Regions from separate parts of the Devosia sp. ZW T5_3 genome, predicted to be linked through region 1. Evidence: predicted binding sites of a transcription regulator. Region 1 holds the regulator's gene; each other region holds the start of a gene.
The links. The regulator LexA, encoded in region 1, represses DNA repair genes until DNA is damaged. The targets are predictions, from matches to a motif close to TGTTCNNNNTGTGTTCNG.

Region 1 (7,767 bases):
GGCACCTTCCTCGTCGGCGAAAGCCTGATGCGCCAGGACGATGTTGCCGCCGCCACCCGCACCCTGCTGATGGGCGCCCCCGAGGTCGTCCGCTGATGGCTGAAGCCAGCCTTACGCATCTGAACGAGCGCGGCGAAGCCCATATCGTCGATATCGGCGACAAGGCCTCCACCAAGCGCCGCGCCGTCGCCCAAGCGCGGGTCATCGCCCAGCCGGCCACCATCACCGCGATCATGGGCGGGAGCCTCAAAAAAGGCGACGCCCTGGCCGTAGCCCGCATTGCCGGCATCATGGCCGCAAAAAAAACCGCCGAACTGATCCCGCTCTGCCATCCGATCCCGCTCACCAAGGTCAGCGTCGACATCTCGGCCGAGAACGACACCGCCATCCGCATTGAAGCCACTGCCGAAACCACCGGCCAGACCGGTGTCGAAATGGAAGCCCTGGTCGCCGCCTCCACCGCCGCGCTGACGCTCTATGACATGGCCAAGGCCATCGACCGCGCCATGGTGGTCACCGACATCTGCCTCCTCGAAAAGTCCGGCGGCAAGTCCGGCGATTTTACGCGCGCGCCATGAGCCTCTTGCCCGTCGAAGACGCCATCGCCGCCATTCTCGCTCGCGTACCCGCCGTGCAGCCCGAAAGCGTCGCCCTGGCCCACGCCAATGGCCGCGTGCTGGCGCAAACACTGTTCGCCACCCACGACCAGCCCCCCTTCAATGCCAGCGCCATGGACGGCTACGCCGTCCGAGCCGCTGACATCGTTCCCGGCCATAGCCTGACGCTGATCGGCACGTCCCAAGCCGGCGCAGGTTTTTCTGGCAGCGTCGCCGAAGGCCAGTGCGTCCGCATCTTCACCGGCGCGCCGGTTCCCGCTGGCGCCGACGCCGTCATCATGCAGGAAGAGGCGACGGTAAACGGCAATCTGGTGAGCTTTACCGAGCAGCCCAAGCCCGGTCGCAGCATCCGCGCCATTGGCAATGACTTTGCCACGGGCGATGCCCTGATCGAGGCTGGCGTCCGCATGGGCCCGATGCAGCTGGCCGTGGCTGCCGCCGCCAATGCGCCCAGTCTTACGGTGGCCACGCGCCCCCGCATTGCTCTTCTCGCCACCGGCGACGAGTTGGCGCTGCCTGGCTCGCCACTCGCGCCCGACCAGATTGTCGCCTCCAACAGTTTTGGTCTTGCGCCCATGTTCGCGCCCTATGCGGCCGAGGTCACCGATCACGGTATCGCCCGTGATGACCGCGCCGCCCTGCGCGCCAAGCTCGAATCGATCTTCGCGGCCGAGCCCGATATTTTGATCACCACCGGCGGCGCTAGCGTGGGTGACCACGATATCGTCCAGGAAATTCTGCTCGAACTCGGCGTAACGCTCGATTTCTGGCGCATCAACATGCGCCCGGGCAAGCCACTAATGTTCGGCACCCGCGGCAAGACGCTGATTTTCGGTCTGCCGGGCAATCCTGTCTCGGCCATGGTCACTGCCACCGTCTTCATCAAGCCGGCCCTGCGCAAATGGCTCGGCTATGTCGAACAGCCCAGTTGGCGCCTGCCTTTGGCTGGCCCCACGCCGCCCAATTCGGCGCGCCGCCACTTCATGCGCGCCCAGCTCGTCCACACGCCAACCGGCCCCGAGCTCATGCCGATCTCACAGACCGACAGCGGCCACACCTCGTCCCTGTCAAATGCTGATATGCTGATCATCCAGCCAGAATTCGACCCCGGCGCCCATGCAGGTGCGATTGTCGAAACCATAGAGATCGACGCATTTTGACTGTCGAGCCAAGAAAATCGCGATACGGGCGCGGGGGATATTGCGGAACATAACTGGAACACGTATAGTCGTTCTGCCTATGTTCCGAATCCCTGTGGAGGGCCGCCAATGCTGACGCGCAAACAACACGAGCTGCTGATGTTCATCCACGAACGGATGAAGGAAAGCGGCATTCCTCCCTCATTCGACGAAATGAAGGACGCTCTCGATCTGGCGTCCAAATCCGGCATTCACCGCTTGATCACCGCGCTGGAAGAGCGCGGCTTCATCCGCCGCCTGCCCAACCGGGCCCGCGCCCTCGAAGTGGTCAAGCTTCCCGATTCGATGAATCCTTCGCTGGGCGGCCGCAAGGCGCGCTTCGAGCCATCGGTCATCGAGGGCACACTGGGCAAGGTATCCAACCCGCCGGCGCGCCAATCTGTTGGCGACGATTACGCCCGTCCGATCTCGATCCCCGTCATGGGCCGCATCGCGGCTGGCACGCCCATTGAGGCTATCCAGACCCACTCCCACACCATCATGGTGCCCCCCGAAATGCTGGGGGCCGGCGAACACTACGCGCTGGAAGTGCGCGGCGATTCCATGATCGAGGCCGGTATTTTTGATGGCGACACCGTCCTGATCAAGAAGCAGGAATCGGCCAGCACCGGCGAAATCATCGTCGCCCTGGTCGACGATGAGGAAGCCACCCTCAAGCGCTTGCGCCGCAAGGGCAATACCGTCGCACTCGAAGCTGCTAACCCAGCCTATGAAACCCGGATTTTCCCGCCTGACCGGGTCAAGGTCCAGGGACGCTTGGTGGGGCTGCTGCGGAAGTACTGATAGTGGACCACGCCACGCCTGAGGCGGTGATGGCAGCTTATGCCGAGCTCATCAACCAGCATGATTTTGAGCTGCTGACATCGTTGATCGATGACGACGCGACCTTTTGGTTCAGCTCTGGCTCCTACCATGGCATGGAGTCAGTGCGAGCCGCCTTCGAGCGGACCTGGCAGCGGTTTTCAAACGAAAGATATTGGCTGGAAGACGTCCGCTGGATCGCCAAGGCGGATACGGCGGCAAGCTGCATCTATAGTTTTCATTGGCAAGCGGTCATCGAAGGGCAACTGGCGCAAGGCAGCGGCAGAGGAACGACCGTTCTCGGCAAGCGAAGAGGCGAGTGGCGCATAGCACATGAGCATCTGAGCGCCTTTCCCGAGTAAAAAAGGCCCGCTGGTTTGGCGGGCCTTTCTGTTTCTGAGACTTAGCGCGCCTAGTGATTATCCCGCGGAATCCCGTTGGTCTGAGCGATCCGCTGGTACTTTTCAGCTGGCTTCAAAATAGCGCCGTCGCCGAGCTGGCCGACGATGCCGCGCTGGATTTCCTGCCATGGGGTCTGATGCTTGGGATATTTGTACCCGCCCATCGATTCCAGATCGGCCCGACGCGTGGCGATTTCCTCGTCGGAAATCAGGATATTGGCCGTGCCGGTATTGAGATCGATGCGCACCCGGTCGCCGGTCCGCAGGATGGCGAGATTGCCACCGGCAGCCGCTTCGGGCGATGCGTTGAGGATCGAGGGCGAACCCGACGTGCCCGACTGGCGGCCGTCGCCGATACAAGCCAGCGCATGGATACCCTTCTTGATCAGGTAATCAGGCGGCCGCATGTTGACGACTTCCGCCGCGCCTGGATAGCCGATGGGCCCGGCGCCGCGCATGAACAACAGGGTATGTTCGTCGATCTCGAGGGAGGGATCGTCGATCCGGTGGTGGTAATCCTCCGGCCCGTCGAACACGACAGCCTTGCCCTCGAACGCGCCGGGGCTGGCCGGATTGTTAAGATAGCGGTCGCGGAATTCCGAAGAAATCACGCTGGTCTTCATGATGGCGTTGTCGAACAGATTGCCCCGCAGCACCAGGAACCCGGCTTCGGCCTTGAGCGGATTGTCGAAGGAGCGAATGACCTTGTCGTCCTGGATCGTGCTGTTGCGGCAGTTCTCGCCAATGGTCTTGCCATTGACGGTCGGCGCATTCTCGCGGATCAGGCCCTGGCTCATCAGTTCGTGGACCACCGCCGGCACGCCGCCAGCATGGTAGAAGTCCTCGCCCAGATATTCGCCCGCCGGCTGCATGTTCACCAGCAGCGGCACCTTGTGGCCATAGGTCTGGAAATCCTGCAGTTCCAGCTCGACACCAATGTGCTTGGCAATGGCCTGGATATGGATCGGGGCATTGGTCGAGCCACCGATCGCGGAATTGACCACGATGGTATTGATGAAATTGTCCTTGGTCAGGATGTCGGAGGGCTTCAGATCCTCATGCACCATGTCCACGATGCGCTTGCCAGTGCGGTAAGCCATTTCCTGGCGATCGCGATACGGCGCGGGAATGGCGGCAGAGCCCGGCAATTGCATGCCCAGCGATTCGGCCAGCGAGTTCATCGTGCTTGCGGTGCCCATCGTGTTGCAGAAGCCGGTGGACGGCGCCGAGGACGCCACCAGTTCGATGAACTGGGCATAATCGATCTCGCCAGCCGCCATCATCTGGCGGGCCTTCCATACAATGGTGCCCGAGCCAGTGCGCTCGCCCTTGTGCCAGCCATTGAGCATCGGCCCGACCGACAGCGCGATGGCGGGAATATTGACCGTGGCGGCGCCCATCAGCATGGCAGGCGTGGTCTTGTCGCAGCCAATAGTCAGCACGACGCCGTCCAGGGGATAGCCATAAAGCACTTCGACCAGGCCCAGATAGGCGAGGTTCCGATCGAGCCCGGCGGTGGGGCGCTTGCCGGTTTCCTGGATCGGATGCACCGGGAATTCGATGGCAATGCCGCCCGCTTCCCGAATGCCTTCGCGTACGCGTTCGGCCAGCACGATGTGGTGGCGGTTGCACGGCGAAAGATCGGACCCCGTCTGCGCGATACCAATGATCGGCTTGTCCGACTGAAGCTCTTCGCGCGACACGCCAAAGTTCATGTAACGCTCGAGATAAAGCGCCGTCATGTCTGGATTGTCAGGATTATCGAACCAAGCGCGCGAACGCAGCTTCTGGGGCTTGCTGGCAGTCATTTCCTCATACCTCACTGTCCGCGCTGGCGGATCGTGCCTCAACGATTGCAGCTTTCTAGCATGCCCACAGCGGTAGTGAACGGAATTCTGCCAAAAAATCATACTTTTTAGAGGCGCAGAAAAAAGCCCTGTGCAATGTTCCGAAACGCGTCTGCTCGCTTACCAAATGAGGAGACGAAACCATGGGCCTTGGGCCTTTGTTCTGTCTCGCCGGCATCCGTAGATTCTGGCTGGTTCCACCGGCGCTCTACTATTAGGGTCGCCCCGCCGGGATAAGGCATGCGGCTCAGAGGAGTGATTTTGACTGACATCGTGGATTGGGTCGCCGTTGATTGGGGCACCTCGAACTTGCGCGCCTGGGGCATTGCTGCCGATGGCGCGGTGACGTTCTCGCGCAACTCCCCCAAGGGCATGGGCAAGCTCACGCGCGAGGACTATTCCGCCGCGCTGAGCGAATTGCTCGATGGGGTCACCGGCACACGCGCCGGCGCAATCGAGGTGCTGGTCTGCGGTATGGCCGGCGCCCGCCAGGGGTGGCTGGAAGCCCCCTATCTCGAAGCCCCCACCGATCTGCGCCATCTGCTCGCGGGTGCTGTCCAGCCGGCCATGCCCAACACCCGTTTCGCGGTCTCGATTCTGCCCGGCGTCTGCCAGAAAAACGGCGCCGACAATGTCATGCGCGGCGAAGAAACCCAGTTGCTCGGGCTCGCCTCCCTGCGGCCCGGCTATACCGGCGTGGTCTGCATGCCCGGCACCCATTCCAAATGGGCGCAGCTCAACGGCACCCGCATCGATCATTTCGCTACCGCCATGACCGGCGAATTGTTCGAAATCCTCAGCACCCATTCGGTGCTGCGTCATTCCCTCGCTGGCAGCCTCGATGGCCCGGGCCGCGCCGAAGGCTTTGCGGCCGGTGCCGCAGCCGGACTCGAACGCCCGCAGGAATTGCTCGGCCAATTGTTTCAGGTCCGCGCCGGCTCGCTCCTCTCCGGCCGCACGCCCGATTGGTGCGCCGGCTTCCTGTCCGGCCTGTTGATCGGCACCGAGATCGGCAGCAATCGTCATCTGATTGGTGCCGAACCTGTGCCATTGATCGGCTCGGCCGCACTTTGCGCGCTTTATGCCGATGTGCTCGCCAAAACCGGCGCAACAGGCCTCCCCGTCGACGCAACAGATGTGGTGCTGGCCGGCCTCAAAGCCGCCCGCAGCGCCATCGCCTGATCGGAGTTACCCATGAATCACCGTCACATCATCGCCATCCTGCGCGGCATCACCCCGCCCGAAACCGTCGCCGTCTGCGAGGCGCTGGTCGCCGCCGGGATCACCATGATCGAGGTGCCGCTCAATTCCCCCGACGCGCTGACCAGTATTGCACTGGCCTCCAATGCCTTGGGCGACAAGGCCGCCATTGGGGCGGGCACAGTGCTCACCAAAAAGCAGGTCTGGGCCGTGGCCGATGCCGGGGGCACGTTCATCGTTTCGCCCGACACCAATAAAGCGGTGATCGAGGAGACTGTACGCATCCAGATGCTCTCCTATCCTGGCGTATTCACCCCCACCGAGGCATTCCGCGCTATCAAGGCGGGCGCCACCGGACTCAAATTCTTCCCCGCCGAAGTGCTGGGTGCCAAGGGCATCAAGGCGATCAAAGCCGTGCTACCGCCGGAAATGCCGATCTATGCTGTAGGCGGTGCCAATCCCGACAATTTCGACGAATTCTTCGCGGTGGGCTGCACTGGCTTTGGCCTGGGCACTTATATCTACAAGCCCGGCATGGACGTGGCCCAGGTCGCCGAGCGCGCGGCTATTGCCGTTGCCGCCTATGACAAGGGCCTGGCGCAATGACCCAGACGGCAAAACTCCTGCTCGACAGCCAATGTGCATTGGGCGAAGGCCCGATCTGGCATGCAGGCCGCCAGCAGTTGTTCTTCTTCGACATCAATGAGCAGACGTTGTTCGCCGTGACCGCTACGGGCGAGATCGCCGACAGCTGGCTGTTCAACGAAATCGTGGCCGCGGCAGCCATTGTCGACGATCACACGCTGGTGTTGGCCACCGAAACGGGTCTCAAGCAGTTTGATCTCGCCACTGGCGGCATGAACCGCATCAACGAGATCGAGGCCGATAACGCGCTGACCCGCACCAATGACAGCCGCGTGCATCCCTCGGGCGCGTTCTGGATCGGCACCATGACCAAGAGCGAAACGGAAGCGCCAATCGGAGCGGTCTATCACTATCGCAACGGCACGCTGACCACGCTCAAATCCGGAATCAAGATCCCCAACGCGACATGCTTTTCGCCGGACGGCAGCATCGCCTATTGGAGCGACACGCCGACCAAAAAGATTATGCAATGCCCCACCGATCCGGCCACCGGCTTGCCGACCGGCGATTGGACCCTCTTTGCCGACGTTTCGGACCATCGTGGCTATCCCGATGGCGCCGTGGTTGATAGCCAAGGCTATCTCTGGAACGCCCGTTGGGGCGGTTCCTGCGTCGTCCGCCATGCGCCCGATGGCTCTATCGACCGCGTCATCGAGGTTCCCGTCAGCCAGGTCACCTGCCCCGCTTTCGGCGGCCCCGATCTCAAGACGCTATTCATCACCACCGCCAACAAGAATCTCAGCGTCGAACAACTCGCCGCCGAGAAAGTTGCCGGTGGCCTGTTTGCCATTGCCGTCGATGTCGCCGGTCTTCCTGAAACTCCGATTGCCCTCTAGAGCCACAAAATGACCCCTGCCCTTGGCGTTTGCTACTACCCCGAACACTGGCCCGAAGACTGGTGGGATCGCGACGCCGCCCGCATGGCTGAGGTCGGCATCAAATTCGTCCGCATCGGCGAATTTGCCTGGTCCAAGCTTGAGCCGACACCGGGCGACCTGCGCTTTGACTGGATCATCCGGGCCATGGATGTGCTCGGTCGTCACGGCCTCAAGGTCGT
Region 2 (7,767 bases), on a different contig from region 1:
AAACGCGTGCGTATCTCCGCCGCCCAGAACCGCCGCATCCATGGCCTGTGGCAATCGGCCATTCCCTCGCGCTTTCTCGATGAATTGCCCGCCGATGCCGTCGAGGTGACCGATACCGGCTCCTCCTATGGCGGCTACGGCTATGGCGGGGGCGCCACCAGCCGCTTCAACAAGGCCGACCCCTTCGAAAGCGTCTACGAAACCCCCGGCTGGCAGCGCGCCCGCGCCCAGCAGGCGAGCCGCAAGGGCGGCGGCCCGATGACCATTGACGGCGATCTCGTCGCCCGCTCGGTCGACTTGGGCAACGACAAATCCGCCTTCAGCTTCGGCGAACGCGTCTTCCACCTCAAATTCGGCTATGGCGCGATCGCCGGGATCGAGGGGAACAAACTGACCATCGACTTCGAGCAAACCGGCCGCAAGAAGGTCCTGGATAGCTTTATCAAGAAGGGGTGAGACACTCGCTCCTTTTGGCCAAGCCGTCCTCTGCCTTCTCGTCCCAATTGTGCTCTGCTACAACTTCGAGCGCACCCCAGGTTAATAGGTAAACCGAGCAATGATCGTCAGCACCACGCCCACGCTGGAAGGCCGCCAGATCCGCGAATATCTGGGCATCGTCACCGGCGAAGTCATTGTCGGCGCCAATATCTTCAAAGACCTGTTCGCCGGCATTCGCGATATCGTGGGCGGTCGCGCCGGTGCCTATGAATCGACGCTGCGCGATGCCCGCCGCCAGGCCTTCAGCGAGTTGGAATCCGAAGCCAAGCGCCTGGGCGCCGATGCGGTGGTGGGTGTCGACATCGACTATGAAGTCGTCGGCCAGGGCGGATCCATGCTGATGGTGTCCGTGTCCGGCACAGCCGTCAGGTTCTAGAGCCCAATCCCGCCCAACGGTTCGGTTTCAAACCGCTCGCCAAAGCCGGCTATGAGCGGCTTGGCCTTGGCAATGGTTGCTTGCACCTGCGGCAATTGGAGCGAGGCGCCATGGCTATCCTTGTTGTCCCACACTTCGGTGATCCAGATGCCGTCTTCGCTCGCCGGATCGCGGGCGATCACATAGCTGATGCAACCGGGCATGGCGCCATTGCCCTCCAGCATGATGGCCAGCAATTCCTCGCGCTTGCCGGGCGCCGCCAGCATCTTGCCGATCAGACCGTACATTGCCCATCTCCTCCGCTAAGGCTTGATCAGACCACCGCTGTAACGCAAGCCATAACCCTTTGTTCCAGAACAATAAATTGTTTCTTCGCCAGAGAACAGATCGACAGCCCCTGTGGACTTATCCACGTATTCCCCGTGCGGACCAACCCAAGTAAAACCGCCGAGAAAGCGCCCCTCGGCATACATGGCCGACAGCGCGACCTTGATGGTCTCCCCTGCCCGCTGCGCATCGATCAGGTCCGGCCGCAGGATGAAGCCATGATAATTCATGGCCCAGACCGGCTCGGCATCGAGCCAGATGGTTTCCTGCCCCAAAAAATCGGTGCCGCCGAAATAGCTGTCGCGATAGCGCCATGGCCCTTGCGACCAGACCAGATCATGCGAACCCTGCCGGCTCGACGCGGATTTTTCGCCGCCGCCGACGTAACAGGCCTGTTTGGCAGCCACCACGACTGCATTGAGCGCATTCAAATCCATTTTTCCACCCGAACAAAGCATGAACGAATGCCTGGTATTCGTCAAGGAAATCGTGGCGCATTGACTTGTTTCGGCCGCTGCCGCAACAAGGGGCCGATTAAATGAAAGCCCTGCCCATGTCCGTCGACCAGCTCTCCGCCCCGCTCACCAAAGAACAGGCCTATGCCCTGGTCGATGCCGTGATGGAGCGGGACGACCTGGCGCTGACCGCTTCGGCGCATGAGAATGAAGAGACGGGCGAATGGTTTTTCGAGGCCACGTGCGACAGCCCGCCCGATCTTGAATCATTTTCTGAGCTGGCCCGGCAAACCCTTGGTGGGGCAGTCGATTTTTCCGTTTCGCCAATCGATCCCGATTTCAATTGGGTGGCTAAATCGCTGGAGGGTCTGGTCCCGGTGATCGCGGGTGGCTTCTATGTTTATGGCAGCCACGAGACCGGCCCCATTCCGGGCGGGCTGACGCCAATGCGGATCGACGCGGCGCAGGCATTTGGCACCGGGCACCATGAGACGACGACGGGGTGCCTTGAGGCCATCGACAAGGTGCTCAAGCGCCGCCGGCCGCGGGTTTTGCTCGACGTTGGTACTGGTACCGGTGTTCTGGCGATTGCCCTGGCCAAGCGGCTGCGGCTGCCGGTTATTGCCAGCGATATCGACCCCATTGCGGTGACGACCACCATTGAAAATGCTCAACAAAATGGCGTTGGCAAATTCATCATCGGCATCGAGGCGACCGGGCTGACCAATCCGACCATTGCCGGCAATGCGCCCTATGACCTGATCGTGGCCAATATTCTGGCCGGGCCGCTGACGGCACTGGCACCGGCCATGGGGCGGGTTGCCGGGCGCGGCGCGACGATCATTCTGTCGGGGATTTTGCAGCATCAGGCGCGGGGCGTGATCAATGCCTATCAGCGCCAGGGCATGATCCTGATCGAGAAGCTGCAGCGCAAGGATTGGACCACGCTGATCCTCGAAATGCGCTAGCGCAAGGTGCGCATTCCTGCCGCTCGTGCTAGCGGACTGTTAGCATCGAGACTAGCACTTGGCGGTTTCAGGCCCCAGAAAAGCAAAATCCCCGAACTCGCGTCCGGGGATCAATCAGATCGTCAGCAGTAAACTGCAGCGGCCTTACGGGCGCTTTGTGAATGCGCCGATCAGCTGGTGCTGCATGCGATAGCTGACCTGACGGCTCGACTCGCGGCCACGGGCGTCGATAACGGCTCCCAGTGCCTTGCGGAAATCATTCTTGCTCTCGGTCATCTCAGTCTCCATGCATGTCGGCGATCTATTGCCGTCGACAGGAGCTTATCTAGTCCCTCCCCCCGGCTTTGGTTAGGGGGCAAACGGCAAGCCAGCCATGTCAGTTTCGCAAGCCCCGTTACCACCACGTTAATTTGCCGTTCAGACTTCGCAGCGCGGCAACCTCTGGTTAAGGTGTCGCGTGAGCCGAACAGGAACGACGCCATGACCGACCAGACTTTTCCGCCAGCCATCTTCCAGAGCTTTGAGGAAAAGGCCGACCCCAAAAATGTCGCGCCCCGGCTCAAGGCACTACGGGCGGCCATGGCCAAGGCGGGGGTCGACGGGTTCCTGGTGCCGCGTGCCGATGCCCATCGCGGCGAATCGGTCCCCGCCAGCGAAGCGCGGCTGGCCTATCTCACCGGCTTTACCGGCTCGGCCGGCATTGCCATGGTGGGGAAGAAGAAGGCAGGCCTGTTCGTCGATAGCCGCTACACATTGCAGGCGCCGGCGCAGACCGATACGGCCAAGGTGAGTGTGCACGAAGTGCTGCAAGGCGGGTTGCCGGTGGAGATCGGTGATTATGTGCCCAAGGGCGGCACCATTCGCTACGATCCCTGGCTGCATACACCGGGCGAAATCCGCGATCTGCAGGCCAAGCTGGGCAAACGGGCCAAGCTGATGCCCGGCCCCAATCTGATCGACGCAATCTGGAACGATCGGCCCGGCGCGCCGGTCAGCGCCATCGAAGTGCTCGGGCACAACCGGGCCGGCAAGACCGCGCCGGACAAGATTGCCGATATTCAGGCGAGCTTGAGCCAGGACGGCGCCGACGCGGCCGTGCTGACGCTGCCGGAATCGATCTGCTGGCTGTTCAATATTCGCGGGCGCGACGTGCCCAATACGCCCTTCGTACTGGGCTTTGCCGTCGTGCCGCGCAAGGGGGAACCCTCGCTTTATCTCGACCCGGCCAAGATCACGCCGGAGCTGAGCAAGGCGCTTGATGGCGTGGCCAAGGTGGTGAGCAGCAAGAACCTGCCCAATGCATTGGCCAAGCTGGGCAAGGACAAGAAGGCGGTGCTGATCGATCCGGCGACAGCGCCCGAAGCCATTGCCGCGACGCTCAAGAGCGCGGGCGCGGCGCTGATCGAAAAGCGTGACCCGGTGCTGCTGCCCAAATCGCGCAAGAACGAGGCCGAATTGGCCGGCATGCGCGAGGCGCACAAGCTCGATGGCGCGGCTTTGGCCAAGTTCCTCGCCTGGTTCGATGACCAGGCGCCGTCGGGCACGCTGTCCGAAATCGGCATCGTCACGGCGCTGGAGGCCTTTCGCCGGGAAGACGAGACTTGTGTGGATGCCAGCTTCGACACGATTTCGGGCGCGGGCGGCAATGGCGCGATCGTGCATTACCGGGTGACCGACAAGACCGACCGGGTGCTCAAGCCGGGCGAGCTGATGCTGGTCGATAGCGGGGCGCAATATCTGTCGGGCACGACGGACATTACCCGCACGATGGCGACGGGCCCGGCCACAGACGAACAACGCGACCGCTTTACCCGCGTGCTCAAGGGCATGATGGCCGTTTCCATGGCGCGCTTTCCCAAAGGCACGTCGGGCGCCCAGCTCGATGTGCTGGCGCGGCAATTCCTGTGGCAGGATGGGGTGACCTATAATCACGGCACCGGGCACGGCGTGGGGGCGTATCTGGGCGTGCATGAAGGCCCGATCGGGATTTCCTCGCGCTATACGCTGCCGCTCGAAGTGGGCAATGTGCTGTCCAACGAGCCGGGCTATTACAAGACCGGCGAATACGGCATCCGCGTCGAGAACCTGATCGTGGTGGTGGAGAGCGCCAAGCCGGGATTCCTGGAGTTCGAGACGCTGACGCTGGCCCCGATTGACCGGCGGTTGGTGGATGTTGGGATGCTGACGGCGGGTGAACGCGATTGGCTCAATGCGTATCACCAGCGGGTGTGGGCAGAGATCGGGCCAGGAGTGACAGGCGCGGTGAAGGAGTGGCTGAAGGGGGCGACTGCGGCGGTTTGAGGGGCCGGGCATCGGGGCTCTCATCTCACCCCACCCTGGCCCTCCCCATTAAGGGGAGGGTGAGCCCGATGGGTGGGGATGGATAGGGTCCCAGATCTCCCAATCAACCACAATGTCATTCCGGCGCAGGCCGGAATCCATGTCCGTGGCGACCCGCACACGTCCAGCGCCGGGATGGCCTTCAGCATGGATTCCGGCCTACGCCGGAATGACACCGTGGGTGATTTGCAAAAATCACGACATAACCACCGCTTTCCCTCGGCTCGGGACAGCACAGAGCATGTGGTTGCGGCGAGTGGCCCTCGGGTCGAGCCCGACGGAGAGCGGTGGGGAGGAGGGATTGAGGACTTCCAAGCGGTGGGATTGCGCCACGGATCGCTCAACAAACCGCAATGTCATTCCCGCGAAAGCGGGAATGGCGCCGTGGGTGGTGTTAGCTTCGCGCCCTAAAACCCCAGCTGGTCGTAGGTCAGTGCCCAGCTCAGCAGCCAGTGGTCTTCCTTGCCGAGCGAGGCCACGTCGTCGACCAGCCAATTACCGTTTTCGCGCACCATGGCGATGCTGAGCAGGCGGGGCTGGTCGAAATTGTGGTAGCTGACATTGACCACCGAGCGATCATCCAGCGTGGTCGGTTCGCCAATGGCGAGATCGAACAGCAGCGCATTGGCGTCGGGCAGGAATGGATTGAACACCGCGGCGGGGGTGAATTGCTCGCCCTTCATCGCATTGTCGTCGGTGAATACCTTGTTTTCGACGGCCTGATCGAAAATGGCCTTGAGGCGGGGCGAATAATAGGCGGTGGGATCGCCCGCCGTGCGGCCCGGGCCATAGCCGTCGAAAATCGCGGTGACCAGCGCCTTGGGATCGCTGAATGCCTCGGCCGCCTGCCCTGCCGCCATGGGCAGCAACATCGCCGCAGCCAGCACACCTGCCATCAATCGCATCATTTTTCCTCGCGCCTCGATTGGTCCACGGCTAGCGGTCGGTCGCGGCGCGGTCGTGATCGCGCCATGGCCGATTTGCGGCGGGGAGATTAACTTTTGGCAAGGCTGGCCGGACGAGACGTTCCAGTAGACCTCATCCTGAGCTTGTCGAAGGACGAGGTCGTGGCACTCTAGTCTCCACTCGCTCGACCTCGTGGTTCGACAAGCTCACCATGAGGTCTTCTGGGGTCGCCAGCTAATTGGTGGCGCTTGCCGCGTCGGCGAAGATTTCGCTGAGGCGGTATTGGTTTTCCGGATTGTTGGAAACCACGTCGTCGATCCGCCAGCCGCCGTCTTCGAAGACCAGATCATAGGTCAGCTGCTGGGGCTGGTCGAAATTGCGGAAATCGACATCGACAATGGCCGTGTCGCCATCGATCTGCGGCTCGCCAATGGTCAGGTCGGTCAGCTCGTAATCCTGCCCGTCGATATAGGGATCAAAGCTCAGCGCGCCCATTTCGCCCGCCGGGGTGGAATCCGCATCGGCATCGTAGAGCGCCTGCAGCGCGGCGGAGCGGAACGGGGTCTCGTCCTCGTAGAATTCGCCCGAGATATAGGGCGCGTAAAAGGCCTCGAGCAGGTCTTGCGGCGTGTCATAGGTCTGCGCGGTGGCCAGGCTTGTCAGGGCAAGGAACAGGCTCGCGGCCAGGGGGACGAGGCGCATCTTCATTCTCCAGAGTGGGCTCAGTTGAACCAGAAGGCGTAATTGAGCCAATTGGTGCCGAAGACACGATTGGCCTCGGCAAAGCTGGCGGCATCGGCAATGGGCCCGTCCTTGAGATAAGGCAGGGCACCGGAGCCGGTGAGCAGCATGATGATATCGGTGCGGGTGGTGGTTTCAAAATAGGCTTTGAGATCAAAGCCCTGCTTGAAGCGCCAATGGGGCACCAGCAGGTTGCCATCGAGCACTTCGTCAACCGTGTCGAGCGTTGCCATCCAGGCATCGACGGTTTCCTGCGTCACTGGCATATCGGGGAAAAGCGGGGTCTGGCTCGGGGATGGCACCAATTCGCGGTTGTCGTCGGTCTCGGCCAGGATGGCGTCCCAGTTCTTGCGGGACAAGGCGGTGATCGACTTGAGGCGGGTGAGCACGCCGGCGAGACGGGCCGTGTCGAGCACGGGGAAATTCATGGTGTGGATGGCCGCGACCATGTCAGCAATGCCGGCATCGCTATTGGCATCGAGGAACAGCACGCCGCCGCTCATATAATCCTGCATCGGCAGGCCGGATTTGGGGAAGACCTGGTGCAGATAGGCATTGAAGAAATCGGAGAAATCATGCGCCAGGATCAGATCGATCGGCGCGGCGGCGACCTGGCTGTAGCCGGCGAACCAGAGCGAATCGGCGCGGTCAAAGCCGATGCTGGTATCCTGGGGCGTGGGCGGCGTCTTGGTCTTGCCGGGCGGCGGGCCATCGGGCGCGGGAATATCAGCAAATTCACCGACGCTATTGAGCAGCGTCGCGAGCGTTTCGCCGTCGTCATGCTTGCCATCGCCATTGAAATCCACCCGCACCTTGAGCGGATCGATAGTGAGGACATAGTCGCCCGCTTCCCCGCCTTTTTCGAAGGCGGCGCGGGCTGCGTCGAGATCGAGAAGGAAATCTCCGAGCACGGTGCGCAGGCCCAGATAGGTCAGCGGTTCGGGATTTGGATTGGCGGGGGCGAGGTCCTGCTGCGTGCCCAGGCCGAACAGCATGCCGGCGGCCGTGGTGCCGGGGACGGTAGCGCCATAGCGGTAGAGATCCTGCGCGAAGCCCTCATAGGCACCGACCAGGGTCAACAGACCCAGGGCAAAGCAGGCCTCCTGGTTGCCGCCATCGCAATCCTCACTCGTAGCGGGAATGGATTGCGCGGCAT
Region 3 (7,767 bases), on a different contig from region 1:
AACTTCAACATGCCCCTCACCACCAAGCTCCTGATCCTCGCAATGGCCGCGCAGGTCCTGCTCACCATCATCCTGCTCATCCTCATGGGCCGCGAACGCGTGCCCCGCGTCATGTCGGGCGAGATCGCCATCGAGGACATCGCTGTCGAGCGCACGGCCTATCCGCTCAAGGCGCGCCTGCTGTCGAACTGTTTCGACAATCAGTTCCAGCTCCCGGTCCTGTTCTATGTCGCCGCACTGCTCACGCTCTGGGTCGGTACAGTGAGTTGGCTCGAACTGGCGCTGGCCTGGGCCTTCGTCGTACTGCGCTACGCCCACGCCGCCATCCACGTCACCACCAATCGCGTCGAACACCGCTTCGCCACCTATACCGCCGGCCTTGCAGTTCTATGCGCGCTGTGGCTATGGCTGGTCCTTCGCCTAGTTGTCCTAAGCCCAGGTATCTAGAGACCGCTTGAGAATTCGCTCTGGTGGGATAGATGGAGTGGGTTTTCGAGAACCGGAGCGGAACGTACTAAAGTACGTGAGCACCGGAAGCGCAGGAAATGCGCTCCAGATGCCCACCAGAGTAGAATTCTCAGAGGTCTCTTCATGCGCCTGCCAGGCCGCCTTTCCGCTGCGATTGATGTTCTAACGGATGTGGAGACGCGCAAGCGGCCCGTCTCCGAGGCGCTCAAGGCCTGGGGTCTCAACAACCGCTTTGCCGGGGCCGGCGACCGCGCCGCCATCGGCAATCTCGTCTATGACGCCTTGCGCCGCCGCGCCTCGCATACCGCGTTGATGGGCAGCGATAGCCCGCGCGCTTTGGTCCTCGCCGTCGCCATCCGCGACTGGAACGAAGACCCGGCCGCCCTCAGCGACAGCTTTGCCGCCGATAGCCACGCGCCTGAGCCGCTCACCGCGGACGAGCTGGCCCGCGCCGTTGGCCAACTCCCTGACGATACCGCCCCCCATATCCTGGCCGACGTCCCCGAATGGCTCGCGCCCTCCATCGAGCGCGCCTTTGGCGACAATTGGATCGCCGAAGGGCAGGACATGGCCGGCCGCCCCTCGCTTGACCTGCGCACCAATACGCTCAAGGCCAGCCGCGACCGCGTCGTAAAATCTCTCGACCGCTTCCATCCGCGTCTAACCGCCATTTCGCCTGTCGGCGTCACCATGCCGGCCGGAGCCGGCGATGCGCGCACGCCCAATGTCACCACCGACGAAGGCTATCTCAAAGGCTGGTTCGAAGTGCAGGACCAGGGCAGCCAGATCGTGGCGGCCCTCGCCAATGCCCAGCCCGGCGAACAGGTGCTTGATCTGTGCGCCGGGGCAGGGGGCAAGACCCTGGCTCTGGCTGCCGCCATGGGCAATAAGGGCCAGATCTTCGCCTATGATAGCGACCGCAACCGCCTCGCGCCGATCTATGATCGCCTCAAGCGCAATGGCGCCCGCAATGTGCAGGTCCGCGCCCCTCATCCCGGTGCGCTCGACGATCTCGCCGGCAAAATGGATCGCGTCGTCATCGACGCCCCCTGCACCGGCACAGGCACCTGGCGCCGCCGCCCCGATACCAAGTGGAAGCTGACCCCCGAACTGCTGGCGCAACGCACTGCCGAACAGGCCGCAATCCTGATCGAAGGCGCCCGCTACCTCAAGCCCGGCGGCACGCTGGTCTATATTACCTGCTCCATCCTGCCCGAAGAAAATGACGACCAGATCGTCGCCTTCCTCAATGCCCATCCGGACTTCGCCTCGCTGCCGCCATCCGAGCTGTGGCAAGCCGCCTTCGGCGCCGCAATCCATCCGGATGTCGAAACCGCCCAGTCCGGCATCGCACTCACCCCGCGCCTCACCGGCACAGATGGATTCTATTTCAACGCCTTGCGCCGCGGGGCTTGATTCAAAACATCAGGACGGCGTCTCGGCCAATTCGCGTTTCTGGATCGGCACGGGTCGGCGCTCCAGCCCCCGCGCCCAGCGCACCACAGGTTGCTCCAGCAACCGGAAACTGACCGTCGCCACCAAAAAGCTGATGACGATTGCGGCGCCGCTAGATGCCAGCCAGATCGTCCAGCCATTCTCGCCACTGGTCTCGAAAGCCGGCGGCACCAGCCGCTCCAGCAGCCCGATCACCAGGAAATGCCAGATATAAACGCCGAACGACACTTCGGCGATATAGCGCGCCACTGGATTATCCAGCACCCGCCCCGCCAAAGCGGATGAGGGCAGGGCCACCAGCCCCACGGCAATCGCCAGCGGCATAAAGGGGAACCCATAGGGCACGTCCAGCCAGCCAAAGCCCTCATTGAGCCCGCCAATGTGGGCCACCATCACCCAGCCCGCCGCCACCACGCTGGCCAACCCGACCAGATCGAACAGATACGAACGCATCCCGGCCAGCTTCACCTGCACCCCGGCCGCCAGCGCTCCCAGCGCAAAAATGGCGAAGAACCCGATAGGATTGAACCGCGGCATCCACGCCTTGGCCCCACCAACCAGCCCATATCTCCAGCCGCGCTCCACCTCGTCGATCGGCGCCCATTGCACCACCATCCAGTGCAGCGCCAGCACCACGCCGATGACCCCGACCCAGGCAAACCGCGCCGGCCAGCCCTTCAGCCCCGCGGCAAACAGCACAGCCAGGAAAAACGGCAGCAGCAGATACGAAGTCACCTCAAACCCGATCGACCACAGCGGCCCGTTATTGTTGACCGGAAACAGCGTCACCCAATGCCAGTCGCTGACAAGGAAGAACCCCGCGACAAATCGCACGATCTCCTCGCGCCCCAGATCATAGCCATAGATCGTCAGGCCCAGCACGAAGCTGACAATCAGCGCCAGCCAGAACCCCGGCAAAATGCGCGCCGCCCGCCGCAGCGCATAAATCCCCAGCGAGGGCATCGGCTCCCCCGCGTCCAGCGCCTGCCAGAATGGCCGCGCCAGGAGGAACCCGCTCAGCACGAAAAACACCGCCACGCCGAAGCTGCCCATCACGGCAAAATCCACCACGCCCTGGAGGGGCCCCGGCACATTATTGCCATCCATGCGGAACGCCAGGTGATGCAACAGCACCATCAGGCACGCGGCGGCGCGCAGAAAATCGGCGCCAAGCAATCGCTGTTGCGTCAAAAGACTCGTCCTCCGTGGGTCCTGCCCAACGCCTGCCCGATCAATTCGTTGCGATTATGACTATGCCCGCAAACCAGTCCTGCAAACTTGCACCCTTGCGGAATCTCTGGCGTGGCGATATGGCCTCGCCATGAAAACCCCAGACACTGCCGCCCCCGACGCAATCCTTATCGTGGACTTCGGTTCGCAGGTCACTCAGCTGATCGCGCGCCGCGTTCGCGAGACAGGGGTTTATTGCGAAATCCACCCGTTTCAGAGCGCCAGCGCCGCAATGGCCGCGCTCAAGCCCAAGGGTGTTGTACTATCGGGTGGCCCGGCCTCTACGCTGGATGAAAACGCCCCCACCATCGATCAGTCGATCCTCGATGCCGGCGTGCCGATCCTGGGCATCTGCTACGGCCAGCAGGCATTGTGCATGGCCCTGGGCGGCAAGGTCGAAGCCGGCCATCACCGCGAATTCGGCCGCGCCGAGGTCAAGGTGCAAAAGCCCTCCGCGCTTTATGACGGCGTCTGGGACCTGGGCAGTGAACACCAGGTCTGGATGAGCCACGGCGACCGCGTCGTTGCGCTCCCCGAAGGTTTTGAAGTCGTCGGCACCTCGGCCAACGCGCCCTTCGCCATGATCGCCAATGAGGCCCGCCGCATCTGGGCCGTGCAATTCCACCCCGAAGTGGTGCACACCCCCGATGGCGCCAAGCTCTACGCCAATTTCGTCCACAATATCTGCGGCATCGAGTCCAACTGGACCATGTCGGCCTACCGCCACAAGATGATCGAAAAGATCCGCGACCAGGTCGGCACCGGCCGCGTCATCTGCGGCCTCTCCGGTGGCGTCGATTCTTCCGTGGCTGCCGTGCTGATCCACGAAGCCATTGGCGACCAGCTCACCTGTATCTATGTCGACCACGGCCTGATGCGCCTGAACGAGAGCGAACAGGTCGTCACCATGTTCCGCGACCAGTACAATATCCCGCTGGTCCACGTGGATGCCTCCGAAGTGTTCCTGCGCGAACTGGACGGCCAATCCGATCCCGAAACCAAACGCAAGATCATCGGGCGTCTGTTCATCGAAACCTTCGAAGCCGAAGCCAAAAAGCTCGGCGGCGCCAATTTCCTCGCCCAGGGCACGCTCTATCCCGACGTTATCGAATCCGTCTCCTTCACCGGCGGCCCCTCGGTCACCATCAAGAGCCACCACAATGTCGGTGGCCTGCCCGAGCGCATGAACATGCAGCTGGTCGAGCCGCTACGCGAATTGTTCAAGGACGAAGTGCGCGTCCTCGGCCGCGAACTGGGCCTGCCCGAAAGCTTTATCGGTCGCCACCCGTTCCCCGGCCCGGGCCTCGCCATCCGTTGCCCCGGCGGTATCACGCCCGAAAAGCTCGATATCCTGCGCCAGGCCGACGCCATCTATCTCGATGAAATCCGCAAGTCCGGCCAATACGACAAGATTTGGCAGGCCTTCGCCGTGCTGCTCCCGGTCCAGACCGTCGGCGTCATGGGCGATGGCCGCACCTACGAATTCGTCTGCGCCCTGCGCGCCGTGACCTCGGTCGATGGCATGACCGCCGATTTCTACCAGTTCGACATGAACTTCCTCGGCAAAACTGCCACTCGCATCATCAACGAAGTCCGCGGCATCAACCGTGTCGTCTACGACGTCACCAGCAAGCCGCCGGGCACGATCGAGTGGGAATGATCCGATAGGCGGCTAGCCGCCTATCCCCAACACTCCATATTTGTGATGGACCACACCGTTGACCCTCGTTCTCTGCTGTCCTATGAAAGAACAAATAGAGAACAAGATGGCCGGTCAAAATGGATATGCAGCTTGATCTGTTTGGCGGTGGCGCGCCGAAACTGGTGGGGACAGGGCGGTCGTTCCCAACGCATCGCTGGTATTTCACTCTTCTGCCGCCACCAGTGATTGCCCAGGATATGGAATACTTCGCCTTGCGCATGTCGCGCCGCTACGGCGTCCGGCGCCCCGTTCGGGCGGCGCGGATCCACGCGTCGCTTCATGGTATAGGCGAGGGTGACGAGATTCCAGCGGACGACCTCGATGCAGCTCTTGAAGTTGGCGAAGCCATCCGACGGCCGGCATTTGACGTCACATTCGATCGGCTCATGACCCTGGATGGGGGAGGCAAGGGCCGCAGCGGGCGGCAATTTCCGACCGTACTCAGCTGCTCGACGGGGCAGCGCGAAATCCAGGCGCTTCATGCCGATTTGCGGCGTGAGATGCTTCGGCGTGGCCTCGAAGGCGGTCCCTCAAACATCCTGCCGCATGTGACTTTGTGGTACGATACCGGCTCGGTTCCCGAGCAGCCTTTGTCTCGCCCATTCCGCTGGCGCGTCCGGCAGTTCTTTCTCGTTCGCACCACACTCGGCGAGGCCAGGCCCGAATGCCTTGGGGAATGGCGGCTGGGCCGCTGACGCCCAAGCCAAGCGCGCATTTGCATTCCCCCGGCACCGTGCTAAACGTGCGCCCCAATTCATTCGTGACGCTAGGCCATCCATGTCCCAGGACAATATTTTCCGCGAAGTCGACGAGGAGCTCCGCTCCGACCGTATGCGCGCCTTTTGGCGCCGCTTCGCACCCTATGTCATCGGTGCTGCGATTGCCGTGGTTGCCTTGGTTGCCGTCAATGAAGGCTGGTCCTGGTATCACGCCAACAATGCCGCCCAGTCCTCCGACGAGCTCTATGCGGCGTTCGACCTGATCGACGGCAACGACCTGCCGGCCGCCCAGACTGCGCTCGACAAGGTCATCGCCGATGGCTCGGGCCGCTACCCGACCCTGGCCGAGTTCCGCAAGGCCGGTGTGCTCGCCAAGGCAGGCAACACCGCCGAGGCCGTCGCCGCCTATGACGCGCTGGCAAATTCGCTGGACAATATCCGCCTGCGCGAACTGGCTCTGGTTCTGGCGGGCAATCTGCTGATCGATAATGGCACGCTGGCCGATGTGCAGTCGCGCATCGAAACCATCGCCACCGAGGGCAATCCGCTGCGCAATGCCGCCCGCGAAATCCTTGGCCTGGCCCAGTATAAGGCCGGCGATTTCGCCGCCGCGCAGACCAGCTTTGAAGCTGTTATCAACGATCCGATGTCCCAGAGCAGCGCCCGCAACCGCATGGGCTATTATCTCGCCCAGCTGCTGTCGGAAGGCGTCGTCACCGCGCCGGCTCCTGCCGCGACAGCCGATGACGCCGCCAATGCCATCGACCAGATCGTCAGCGACGACGCTCCGGCAGCCGAGAGTGCAGCACCCGCTGCCCCGGCCACGACCGAATCTGCCGCCCCCGCGGCTCCTGCGGCTCCCGCCGCCACCACCGAGACCGCACCGGCCCTGCAATAGGGCCGGCCGGATTCTGCCCGATCGGAACACAGCTTATATGACCGTCACCGTTGCCATCGTCGGTCGCCCCAATGTCGGCAAATCGACCCTGTTTAACCGCCTTGTCGGGCGCAAGATTGCGCTGGTCGACGACACGCCGGGCGTCACCCGTGACCGACGCGAGGCCGAGGGCCACATTGCCGACCTGACGTTCCGCATTCTCGACACTGCCGGCTACGAAGACGTCACCGATGGCAGCCTTGAAGACCGCATGCGCCAGCAGACCGAAATGGCCATCAAGGAAGCCGACGTCATCCTGTTCATGATCGACGCCCGTGCTGGCGTGGTCCCGCTCGACCAGCGCTTCGCCCAGGTGCTGCGCAAGGCCGGCAAGGATGTGCATCTGGTCGGCAACAAGGCCGAAAGCAGCGCTGCCGAGGCGGGGCTGGTCGAAGCCTTCAAGCTCGGCTTTGGCGAACCGATCGCGCTGTCGGCCGAACACGGCCTGGGCCTCTCCGAGCTCTATTCCATCGTCTCCAAGGCGATCGACGAGGCCGAGGCCAATAAGGAAGCCGAGACCATCGCCGATCTCGACGAGATGCCTGAGGTCGATGTCGACATCACCGAGGACATGCTCGAAGGGGAGGGCGAAGAAGCCACCCTGCGCTGGAATCCCAAGCGCTACCTCAACGTTGCCATCGTTGGCCGCCCCAATGCCGGCAAGTCCACGCTGATCAATCGCATGGTCGGCGAAGACCGCGTGCTGGTCGGCCCCGAAGCCGGCATTACCCGCGACAGCATTCTCGTGCCGTGGGAATGGGAAGGCCGCGTGATCAATCTGGTCGATACCGCCGGCATTCGCCGCCGTGCGCGCGTCCAGGAAAAGCTCGAAAAGCTCGCCGTCGGCGATAGCCTGCGCTCGATCCAATATGCCGAAGTCGTCGTGCTGATGCTCGATGCCACCATCCCCTTCGAAAAGCAGGATCTGGCGCTGGCCGATCTGGTCGAACGCGAAGGCCGTGCGCTGGTTATCGCCGTCAACAAATGGGACCTGATCGAGGACAAGAACGCGGCTCTCGCGGCCCTCAAAGAAGCCTGCACACGCCTGCTGCCGCAGCTGCGCGGCGTGCCGCTGGTCACCCTGTCCGGCCTCACCGGCAAGAATATCGACAAGCTGATGGACGCGATCTTCAAGATCGAACGCAGCTGGAACTCGCATGTCTCCACAGCCCGCCTCAATCGCTGGCTGACCGGCATGACCGAGAGCCATCCGCCGCCGGCCGTCTCCGGCCGCCGTCTCAAGCTGCGCTACATGA
Region 4 (7,767 bases), on a different contig from region 1:
ACGCCATCGCCGCCGAGCGACTGTTCGAGGTGCGCCACCGGATACAGGCACTCCGGTCGCTTGAAGCTGAGTTGGAACGGATGCTCGCCAGTTGCAGCCATGGCATTGTCGGCGAGTGCCGTGTCATCGAAGCGCTAAGTCCATAGTGCTGGACGTAAGCGGCAGAGTGGGCGTTCGGGCCAAACGCCGACAGTCCGTTACCCACCCCAGCCCGGACTTCTCCGGTCATGGATAAGGGCACGGGGAACCTTGGCGCAGTGCATGAAGATATTGGCCACATGACAATTACCAGCCTTGGCCGGCGAAATTGCTGACGCGCATGCCGGCGGGGATTTCCGGGGCAGTTGGGGGGCATGCACAGCGAATCCGCTGCGCCGTGACTTCGGCCGACCAAGCGGCTAGGCTATCGCGTCTTCTGTCAGCATGAGGAGCGCAATACGCCCCGTTTCCTTGCCGTTTACACCATGAAACCCGAAGATTTGGCCCGCTTTCGCAGCATGCCCAAATCCGAGCAGGATGCGGTTGATGCCGTCGGTTTGCCGCTTTGGGCGGAGTGGGAGAAGAAAAATGCCGCCTCCTTCCCCGATCGCGGCGGCATGGTTGGCCGGACGACACGCGTCACCAAGGACGGCATAGCCAGTGCCACCAACCCCTTCTGCGGCTATATCGTCGTCGAGGCCGACACCATCGAAGCGGCCGCCCGCCTGTTCGAGAACCATCCTCATTTCACGGTCCTTCCTGGGGATGGCGTGGATATCATGCCCTTCCTCACCGAACCCCCGCAGACCTGAACGTCGGGCACCTTCCACAATGTCATTCGCCGCGAACACGGCACTTTGTCTACGGCACCACCTTTGCCGGTCGTCGGATCAAAAACGCCACGAGAAACCCTAGATACACCACCCCAGGCACCATCAGCGCATTCACCCCCACCAACCCATAGCCTTGCGCCCCGAGTAGGCCTCCGAGCAGCAATGAGGCCCAGACTAGCGCATGCTGCGCCCAGCGCCATGGCGGGGCGAGGCCGCATAGGGCGCGGGCCAGGTCCTGGCCGGCGGCAAACAGGGTGCCGGTGACAAAAGTTGTGCCCAGCCGGACCGAGCCGATGGAGGGCAAGATGGCGTTCTGCGCCCCGGCCCCGGTGGCCAGGATCAGCATGAACTGGCTGGGCGGAAAGCCGGTAACGGCCAGCCCTAGCGTTGCGGCAAAGCAGATCACCACCAGCCCAGTCACGGCGCTCGCCCCCCAACGCGGGCCGGCCAGCAAGGCGAGCAGGGAACCAAAAACGCTGCCGAGGAAGAAAAGCGCCACCAGCGAGCCGGTGAGCTGCGCCACCGGCCAGCTGCCTTGCGCCAGAGCGTCACCCAATTGGGTGGTGTTGCCGCTCATGAATGAGGTGAAGTGCCCGCCTAGTTCGATAAAGCCGACGACGTCGGCAAAGCCGGCCGCCGCGGTAAGCAGCAGGCCGAGGCTGAGTTGGGGCATGGGCGTCATGGCCGAAACCGAACCTTATATTTCAGGCCGGCTTGCGGCTCGACCAGTAAATCAGCGCGCCAGCGGCGAGCAGCACGACCATGCCGATATGCGGGCGGATATTGATGAGATTGCCCGGTGAGCCGGCAGAGGCGAGGGCGCGGTTGACCTCGGCGAATTGAGCCGCGGCTGGGGAGAAGAACCAGCCGACGAGCACGGTGACCACGCTCGCGAGCAGGCCGGCCAAGGCCAGAATATTGCGATAGGGCGCCAGTTGGGTGACGCGACCCGAGGCAACGGCGAGCACGAAAATCAGCAGTGCCAGCCAGGCGATCCAGCCGGCTGCGGCGAAGCCATTGAAACTGCCGGATTGGTCGAGGCCCAGGCCCATATTGGTTGAGATGCTGGTAAAGGGCAGCAGGAGGCCGAGCAGGGCCAGCACGGCTGCGCAAACGGCGAGGCCAAAGCCGGTTCCCGTGGCCAGGGTAACAAGCTGCTGCAGGGTAACTTGTGGCGTGGTGTTCGGCTCGGACATGGACTCAATCCAATTGCTGAGGTGACAAGTTTATTATCACTGAAGCGTGAGAATTGGTCGAGAGCGCTGCGCGGCTTGATTTCCGGCGGAGATCGGGACATTTATCGGGCCTTCGTCGGACTCGGGGCTTTGACCCGGGTGGCTTCTCCGGGCGCCTATCCCCCGGTCACCAACTTATCGCCTCCCGCTATTCGTGCGCAGCCGCGCGGGACGCCTGTTGGGTTTTTACATGTTTGATTTCGATCAGTACCGCCAGGAGTGGTTCGGCAATATTCGCGGCGACGTGCTGTCCGGGCTCGTCGTGGCGCTGGCGCTCGTGCCGGAGGCCATCGCATTTTCCATCATTGCGGGGGTGGACCCCAAGGTGGGGCTCTATGCCTCGGTGGTGATAGCCATCGTCATTTCGTTTTTTGGCGGCAGGCCGGCGATGATATCAGCGGCTACCGCCGCTACTGCCGTGCTGATGGGCTCGCTGGTGCGCGAGCATGGGCTGCAATATCTGCTGGCCGCGACGATCCTGGCTGGATTGCTGCAGATCGCCGCCGGCTGGCTCAACCTGCACCGGGTGATGCGGTTCGTGTCCAAATCGGTGATGACCGGCTTCGTCAATGCGCTGGCCATTCTCATCTTCATGGCGCAATTGCCCGAGCTGATCGATGTGCCCTGGTTGACCTATCCCATGGTCGCGGCGGGACTGGCGATTATCTACCTCTTCCCGCGGCTGACACGGGCGGTGCCGTCGCCGCTGGTGTGCATCGTGGTGCTGACGGCCTTGGCCTGGTTCTCGGGCATGGACCTGCACAGCGTGGGCGATATGGGCGAGTTGCCGCGGGCTCTGCCTCAGCTGTTGATTCCGCAAGTGCCGCTAAACCTCGACACGCTCATCATCATTTTGCCCTACGCCATTGGCGTCGCGGCGGTGGGGCTGCTTGAATCGTTGATGACCGCGCAGATCATCGACGAGGCGACCGATACCAGCAGCAACAAGCGGCTGGAATGTGTCGGGCAGGGCGTGGCCAATTTTGCCTCGGCGTTTTTCGGTGGCATGGCGGGCTGCGCCATGATCGGCCAATCGGGCATCAATGTGCGCTCGGGCGGGCGAGGGCGGCTCTCCACTTTCCTGGCCGGAGCCTACCTATTGGTGCTGATGGTGCTGCTGGGCGATCTGCTGCGCATCATTCCGATGCCGGCGCTGGTAGCCATCATGATCATGGTGTCGATCGGCACCTTCGACTGGCGCTCGATCCGCAATTTGAAGGATCATCCGCGCAGCTCGTCCTTCGTCATGCTGGCCACTGTGGCCTTTGTCGTAGGCACGCATAACCTGGCCATTGGCGTGTTGGTCGGCGTGCTGCTGTCGGGCGTGTTCTTCGCCTGGAAGATCGCACAGATATTCGCCTTGCGCCCGGAGCTGTCCGACGACGGCGCCACGCGCGTCTACCATGTCAGCGGCCAGCTGTTCTTCGCCTCGGCCGATCAGTTCATGGCCGCGTTCGATTTCAAGGAAAAGGTGACCCGCGTCATCATCGATCTGACCCATGCCCATATCTGGGATATTTCCAGCGTCGCCAGCATCGACAAGGCGGTGCTCAAATTCCGCAAGGCCGGTGTCGATGTGCAATTGCGCGGACTGAATCGGGCCAGCGCGACCATCGTCGACAATCTGGGTACCCATCGGCGTAAGGACGCCGAGATCGTCATCGGGCACTAGCTCGGGGCAGTATGCTCATCAGGCCGCCGGCTGACAACGCTGGCGGTCTCAAGGTGAACAGTCCGGCAACCTTTCCTAATGATTTGCTAACCAAATGTGCTCAATCCCCGCTGTTCCCGCTCCTCCCACTGGACAAGAACAAACAAGGAACTTATAAGAACATTATAGCAACACGGGAGATGCAGATGCTCACTTTCATCAAGGACTTCGCCGCATTCGTCACGCTCGGGGCCTTCACTATCGGCTCGCTAACCTGGATGGATATGCTGACCCGACTCGTGTGACCTTCCCCTGTGGATTGCGGCGCCAAATGGTTTCGCCGTCCGCCATGGCCTGTCACAAAGGCAGGCTAGGAGAGCATTCATGAGCGGCCCCGGCTTCATCCATCTGCACGTCCATTCTGCCTATTCGCTGCTGGAAGGCGCGTTGCAGCTGGACACGATTCTCAAGCTGGCCAAGGCGGACCATCAGCCCGCTTTGGGCATTTCCGATACCAGTAACCTGTTCGGGGCGCTGGAGTTTTCGGAAAAGGCCAGCAGCAAGGGCATTCAGCCGCTGATCGGGGTGGAACTGCCGATCGACTTTGCCGCCAGTGAAGAGCGGGTCAGCGAACGCGGCCACGTCGCCTGGTCGGGCAAGTCCAGCGTCGTGCTGATGGCGCAGACCGAATTGGGCTTTGAAAATCTCTCCCGCCTGGTGTCGCGCGCCTATCTTGATGGTGAAGGCGGCGCGGCGACGGCGCGGCTCGATTGGCTGAGCCGGGAAGGGCTGGAAGGCCTGATCTGCCTCAGCGGCGGGCCGGAAGGCGCCATCGATATGGCCTTTGCCCAGGGGCAGGACGCCAATGCCACCCGCCGGCTGGACCGGCTGGCGGATTTGTTCGGCGATCGCTTCTATATTGAATTGCAGCGCCATGGCCGCCCGCAAGAGGCCGCCGTCGAGCCACGGCTGGTGGATTACGCTTATCGCAAGGGTATTCCGCTGGTAGCGACCAATGAGCCCTTCTTCAAGTCGGTCGCCGAGGCCGAGGCACACGATGCTTTGCTGGCCATTGCCGGCGGCACGGTGATTGCCCAGACCGAGCGGCGCAAGCTCAACGATCAGTATTATTTCAAGACCCGTGCCGAGATGGTGGCGCTGTTCTCGGACTTGCCCGAGGCGTTGGATTCGACCGTCGAGATCGCGCAGCGCATTTCCTATCGGCCGCTCAAGCGCAAGCCGATCCTGCCCAAATTCGCGGCCGCGCCGGACCTGAGCGAGGACGAGGCCGTGGCCGCTGAGGCGCAGGCCTTGCGCGAAATGGCGGTAAGCGGGCTGGAGAACCGGTTCAAGACCGGGGTGATCGATCCGACCAAGACCGAGCGGGAATATCGTGACCGGCTGGAGTTCGAGCTCAACATCATCCAGTCGATGAAGTTTCCCGGCTATTTCCTTATCGTGGCTGATTTTATTCGATGGGCGAAGTCGCAGGGCATTCCGGTGGGGCCGGGCCGCGGCTCGGGTGCGGGCTCGCTGGTGGCCTATGCAACCACCATCACGGACCTCGACCCGCTGCGTTACAACCTGCTGTTCGAACGCTTCCTTAATCCGGAACGCGTGTCGATGCCGGACTTTGATATCGACTTCTGCCAGGACCGCCGCGAAGAGGTGATCCGCTATGTGCAGAGCAAATACGGCTTCGAACAGGTATCGCAGATCATCACCTTCGGAACGCTGCAGGCTCGCGCCGTGCTGCGCGACGTCGGGCGCGTGCTGCAAATGCCCTATGGGCAGGTGGACCGGCTGTGCAAGCTCGTGCCGGCCAATCCAACCGATCCGTGGTCGATCGAGCGGACGATGAATGAGGAACCCCAGTTCCGCCGCATGGTCGAGGATGACGAGACCGTGGGCGAACTGGTGGCCATCGCCAAGAACCTGGAAGGCCTGTACCGGCACGCGTCGACCCATGCCGCCGGCATCATCATCGGCGACCGGCCGTTGCAGGATCTGGCGCCGCTCTACCGCGATCCGCGCTCGGATATGCCGGTCTGCCAATACAATATGAAGTGGAGCGAGGCGGCCGGGCTGGTTAAGTTCGACTTCCTCGGCCTCAAGACGCTGACCACGATCCAATATGCCGTCAACATGGTCAACCAGGACGGCGGCAGCTTCCGGATCGAGGATATCTCGATCGATGACGTGCCGACCTACAAGCTCTACCAGAGCGGGGACACGTTCGGCGTCTTCCAGGTGGAAGGCGGCGGCATGCGGCGCGCGCTGGTCGATATGAAGCCTGACCGCTTCGAGGATATCATCGCGCTGGTGGCGCTCTATCGCCCCGGCCCGATGGACAATATTCCCCTGTTCTGCGCCCGTAAGCGCGGAGATGAGGAAATCGAATATCCCCATGATGCGCTGAAATCGGTGCTCGACGAAACCTATGGCATCATCGTTTACCAGGAGCAGGTGATGCAGATCGCCCAGCTGCTCTCGGGTTATTCGCTAGGCGAAGCCGATATGCTGCGCCGCGCCATGGGCAAGAAGATCAAGGCCGAAATGGATGCGCAGCGCGAGCGTTTCCGCGATGGTGCGGTCAAGTTCGGGTTGACCAAGAACCTGGCCGACACGATTTTCGACCTGCTCGCCAAGTTCGCCAATTACGGCTTCAACAAAAGCCACGCAGCGACCTATGCGCTGGTGAGCTACCAGACTGCCTATCTCAAGGCGCATCATCCGCATGAATTCTTCGCGGCTTCGATGACGCTCGATATGGGCAATACCGATAAGCTTTCCGAATTCCGCCGCGAAGCGGGCAAGAAAGGCATCGAGATCGTGCCCCCTTGCGTCAACAAGTCGGAAGTCCTGTTTTCGGTCAAGGACAAGAAGGTTCTCTACGGGCTGTGCGCCGTCAAGGGCGTGGGCCGGCAGGTAGCCGAACATATTGTTGAGGTGCGGGGCGATAAGCCATTCAAGGATCTGGGTGATTTCGCCCGTCGCGTTGATCCGCGCATGATGAACAAGCGCACGCTGGAAACGCTGGTCAGTGCTGGCGCATTCGATGAATTGGCGCCGCGGCGTGAACTGGCTTTTGCTGCCATCGAAACGGTGATCGGCACGGCCCAGGCCTTGGCGAGCGAGCGCAATGAGGGGCAGTGGAACATGTTCGACACCGGCGAGCCGGAGCCGTTCAAGCTGCCGGCCGGGGTGCCGGCCTGGACCACGACCGAGCGCGCCGACCGCGAATTGGCGGCAATCGGGTTCCATCTGTCGGCGCATCCGCTGGATGCTTATTCGGACCTGTTCGAGCGCATGCGCGTGCAGCGCTGGAGCGATTTCGAGCGGGCGGTCAAGGATGGCGCGTCGGCCGGGCGACTGGCCGGAACCATTGCCTCGCGGCAGGACCGGCGTACCCGCAAGGGCACGCCGATGATGATCCTGACCCTGTCGGATCAGAGCGGCAGTTACGAATGCATCGCCTTTTCCGAGCAGATCAATGAGTTCGGGAGCCTGTTGCAACCGGGCAAGTCGGTGATCCTGATGGTTGGCGCGGACGAGCGAGCCGAAGGGATCAGCGTGCGGCTCTTATCGGCCGAGGCGATTGACGGCATTGCCGAAAAAGTCGACCGGCGGCTGACGGTGTTTGCGGCGGACGCCAAGGCGTTGGGCTCGATCAGCAGCCAGCTCAAGCGCGGCGGGGAAGGCTCGGTCAATTTCGTGGTGATCCGCGATGGCGGCGCGCGCGAATACGAGATCGAGCTGCCGGGCAGCTATCGGCTGACGGCAGAAGTGGCTGGCGGCATCAAGGCGCTTGAGGGTGTGACGGATGTACGGTTCCACTGATGCTGGGGCACGTCTCGCTCGGTGTGCGTGACCTGACCAAAGCGGCCTTGTTCTACGACGCCGTGCTCACTGCGTTAGGATATGTGCGGCTTTGGACCGGCGAAGGCGGCCTGGGCTATGGCAGTGCCGGCGGCGGGGAGAAGCTCAATATCTTCGAGCGCGCCGGAGCATCGCCACCCGGCGCGGGATTTCATCTGGCTTTCGAGGCGCCTGACCGAGCCGCTGTGGA

Region 2: the regulator LexA is predicted to act here: its motif matches at 1,647-1,664, upstream of ACI3KW_RS05240 (DUF5680 domain-containing protein).
Region 3: the regulator LexA is predicted to act here: its motif matches at 4,900-4,917, upstream of ACI3KW_RS17455 (2'-5' RNA ligase family protein).
Region 4: the regulator LexA is predicted to act here: its motif matches at 3,854-3,871, upstream of dnaE (DNA polymerase III subunit alpha).

The regions. Positions count from the first base shown of each region.
Region 1 is NZ_JBJDRE010000002.1:31,264-39,030, reverse strand. It holds gene trpC (indole-3-glycerol phosphate synthase TrpC) at 1-96, shown strand, start outside; gene moaC (cyclic pyranopterin monophosphate synthase MoaC) at 96-578, shown strand; gene glp (gephyrin-like molybdotransferase Glp) at 575-1,777, shown strand; gene lexA (transcriptional repressor LexA) at 1,886-2,599, shown strand; gene ACI3KW_RS02685 (YybH family protein) at 2,629-2,979, shown strand; gene ACI3KW_RS02680 (IlvD/Edd family dehydratase) at 3,030-4,826, opposite strand; gene ACI3KW_RS02675 (2-dehydro-3-deoxygalactonokinase) at 5,127-6,047, shown strand; gene ACI3KW_RS02670 (2-dehydro-3-deoxy-6-phosphogalactonate aldolase) at 6,060-6,671, shown strand; gene ACI3KW_RS02665 (SMP-30/gluconolactonase/LRE family protein) at 6,668-7,546, shown strand; gene ACI3KW_RS02660 (beta-galactosidase) at 7,556-7,767, shown strand, end outside.
Region 2 is NZ_JBJDRE010000003.1:219,332-227,098, forward strand. It holds gene ACI3KW_RS05225 (ATP-dependent helicase) at 1-456, shown strand, start outside; gene ACI3KW_RS05230 (heavy metal-binding domain-containing protein) at 557-874, shown strand; gene ACI3KW_RS05235 (putative quinol monooxygenase) at 871-1,161, opposite strand; gene ACI3KW_RS05240 (DUF5680 domain-containing protein) at 1,177-1,638, opposite strand; gene ACI3KW_RS05245 (50S ribosomal protein L11 methyltransferase) at 1,740-2,624, shown strand; gene ACI3KW_RS05250 (hypothetical protein) at 2,769-2,900, opposite strand; gene ACI3KW_RS05255 (aminopeptidase P family protein) at 3,105-4,925, shown strand; gene ACI3KW_RS05260 (hypothetical protein) at 5,372-5,860, opposite strand; gene ACI3KW_RS05265 (DUF3828 domain-containing protein) at 6,105-6,572, opposite strand; gene ACI3KW_RS05270 (hypothetical protein) at 6,593-7,767, opposite strand, start outside.
Region 3 is NZ_JBJDRE010000014.1:114,711-122,477, forward strand. It holds gene ACI3KW_RS17435 (MAPEG family protein) at 10-447, shown strand; gene ACI3KW_RS17440 (RsmB/NOP family class I SAM-dependent RNA methyltransferase) at 592-1,884, shown strand; gene ACI3KW_RS17445 (acyltransferase family protein) at 1,894-3,114, opposite strand; gene guaA (glutamine-hydrolyzing GMP synthase) at 3,245-4,813, shown strand; gene ACI3KW_RS17455 (2'-5' RNA ligase family protein) at 4,933-5,550, shown strand; gene ACI3KW_RS17460 (tetratricopeptide repeat protein) at 5,633-6,472, shown strand; gene der (ribosome biogenesis GTPase Der) at 6,510-7,767, shown strand, end outside.
Region 4 is NZ_JBJDRE010000004.1:32,593-40,359, reverse strand. It holds gene ACI3KW_RS06000 (helix-turn-helix domain-containing protein) at 1-146, shown strand, start outside; gene ACI3KW_RS05995 (hypothetical protein) at 465-791, shown strand; gene ACI3KW_RS05990 (YoaK family protein) at 841-1,494, opposite strand; gene ACI3KW_RS05985 (hypothetical protein) at 1,517-2,008, opposite strand; sul1 at 2,123-2,180, shown strand; gene ACI3KW_RS05980 (SulP family inorganic anion transporter) at 2,238-3,719, shown strand; gene dnaE (DNA polymerase III subunit alpha) at 4,083-7,538, shown strand; gene ACI3KW_RS05970 (VOC family protein) at 7,538-7,767, shown strand, end outside.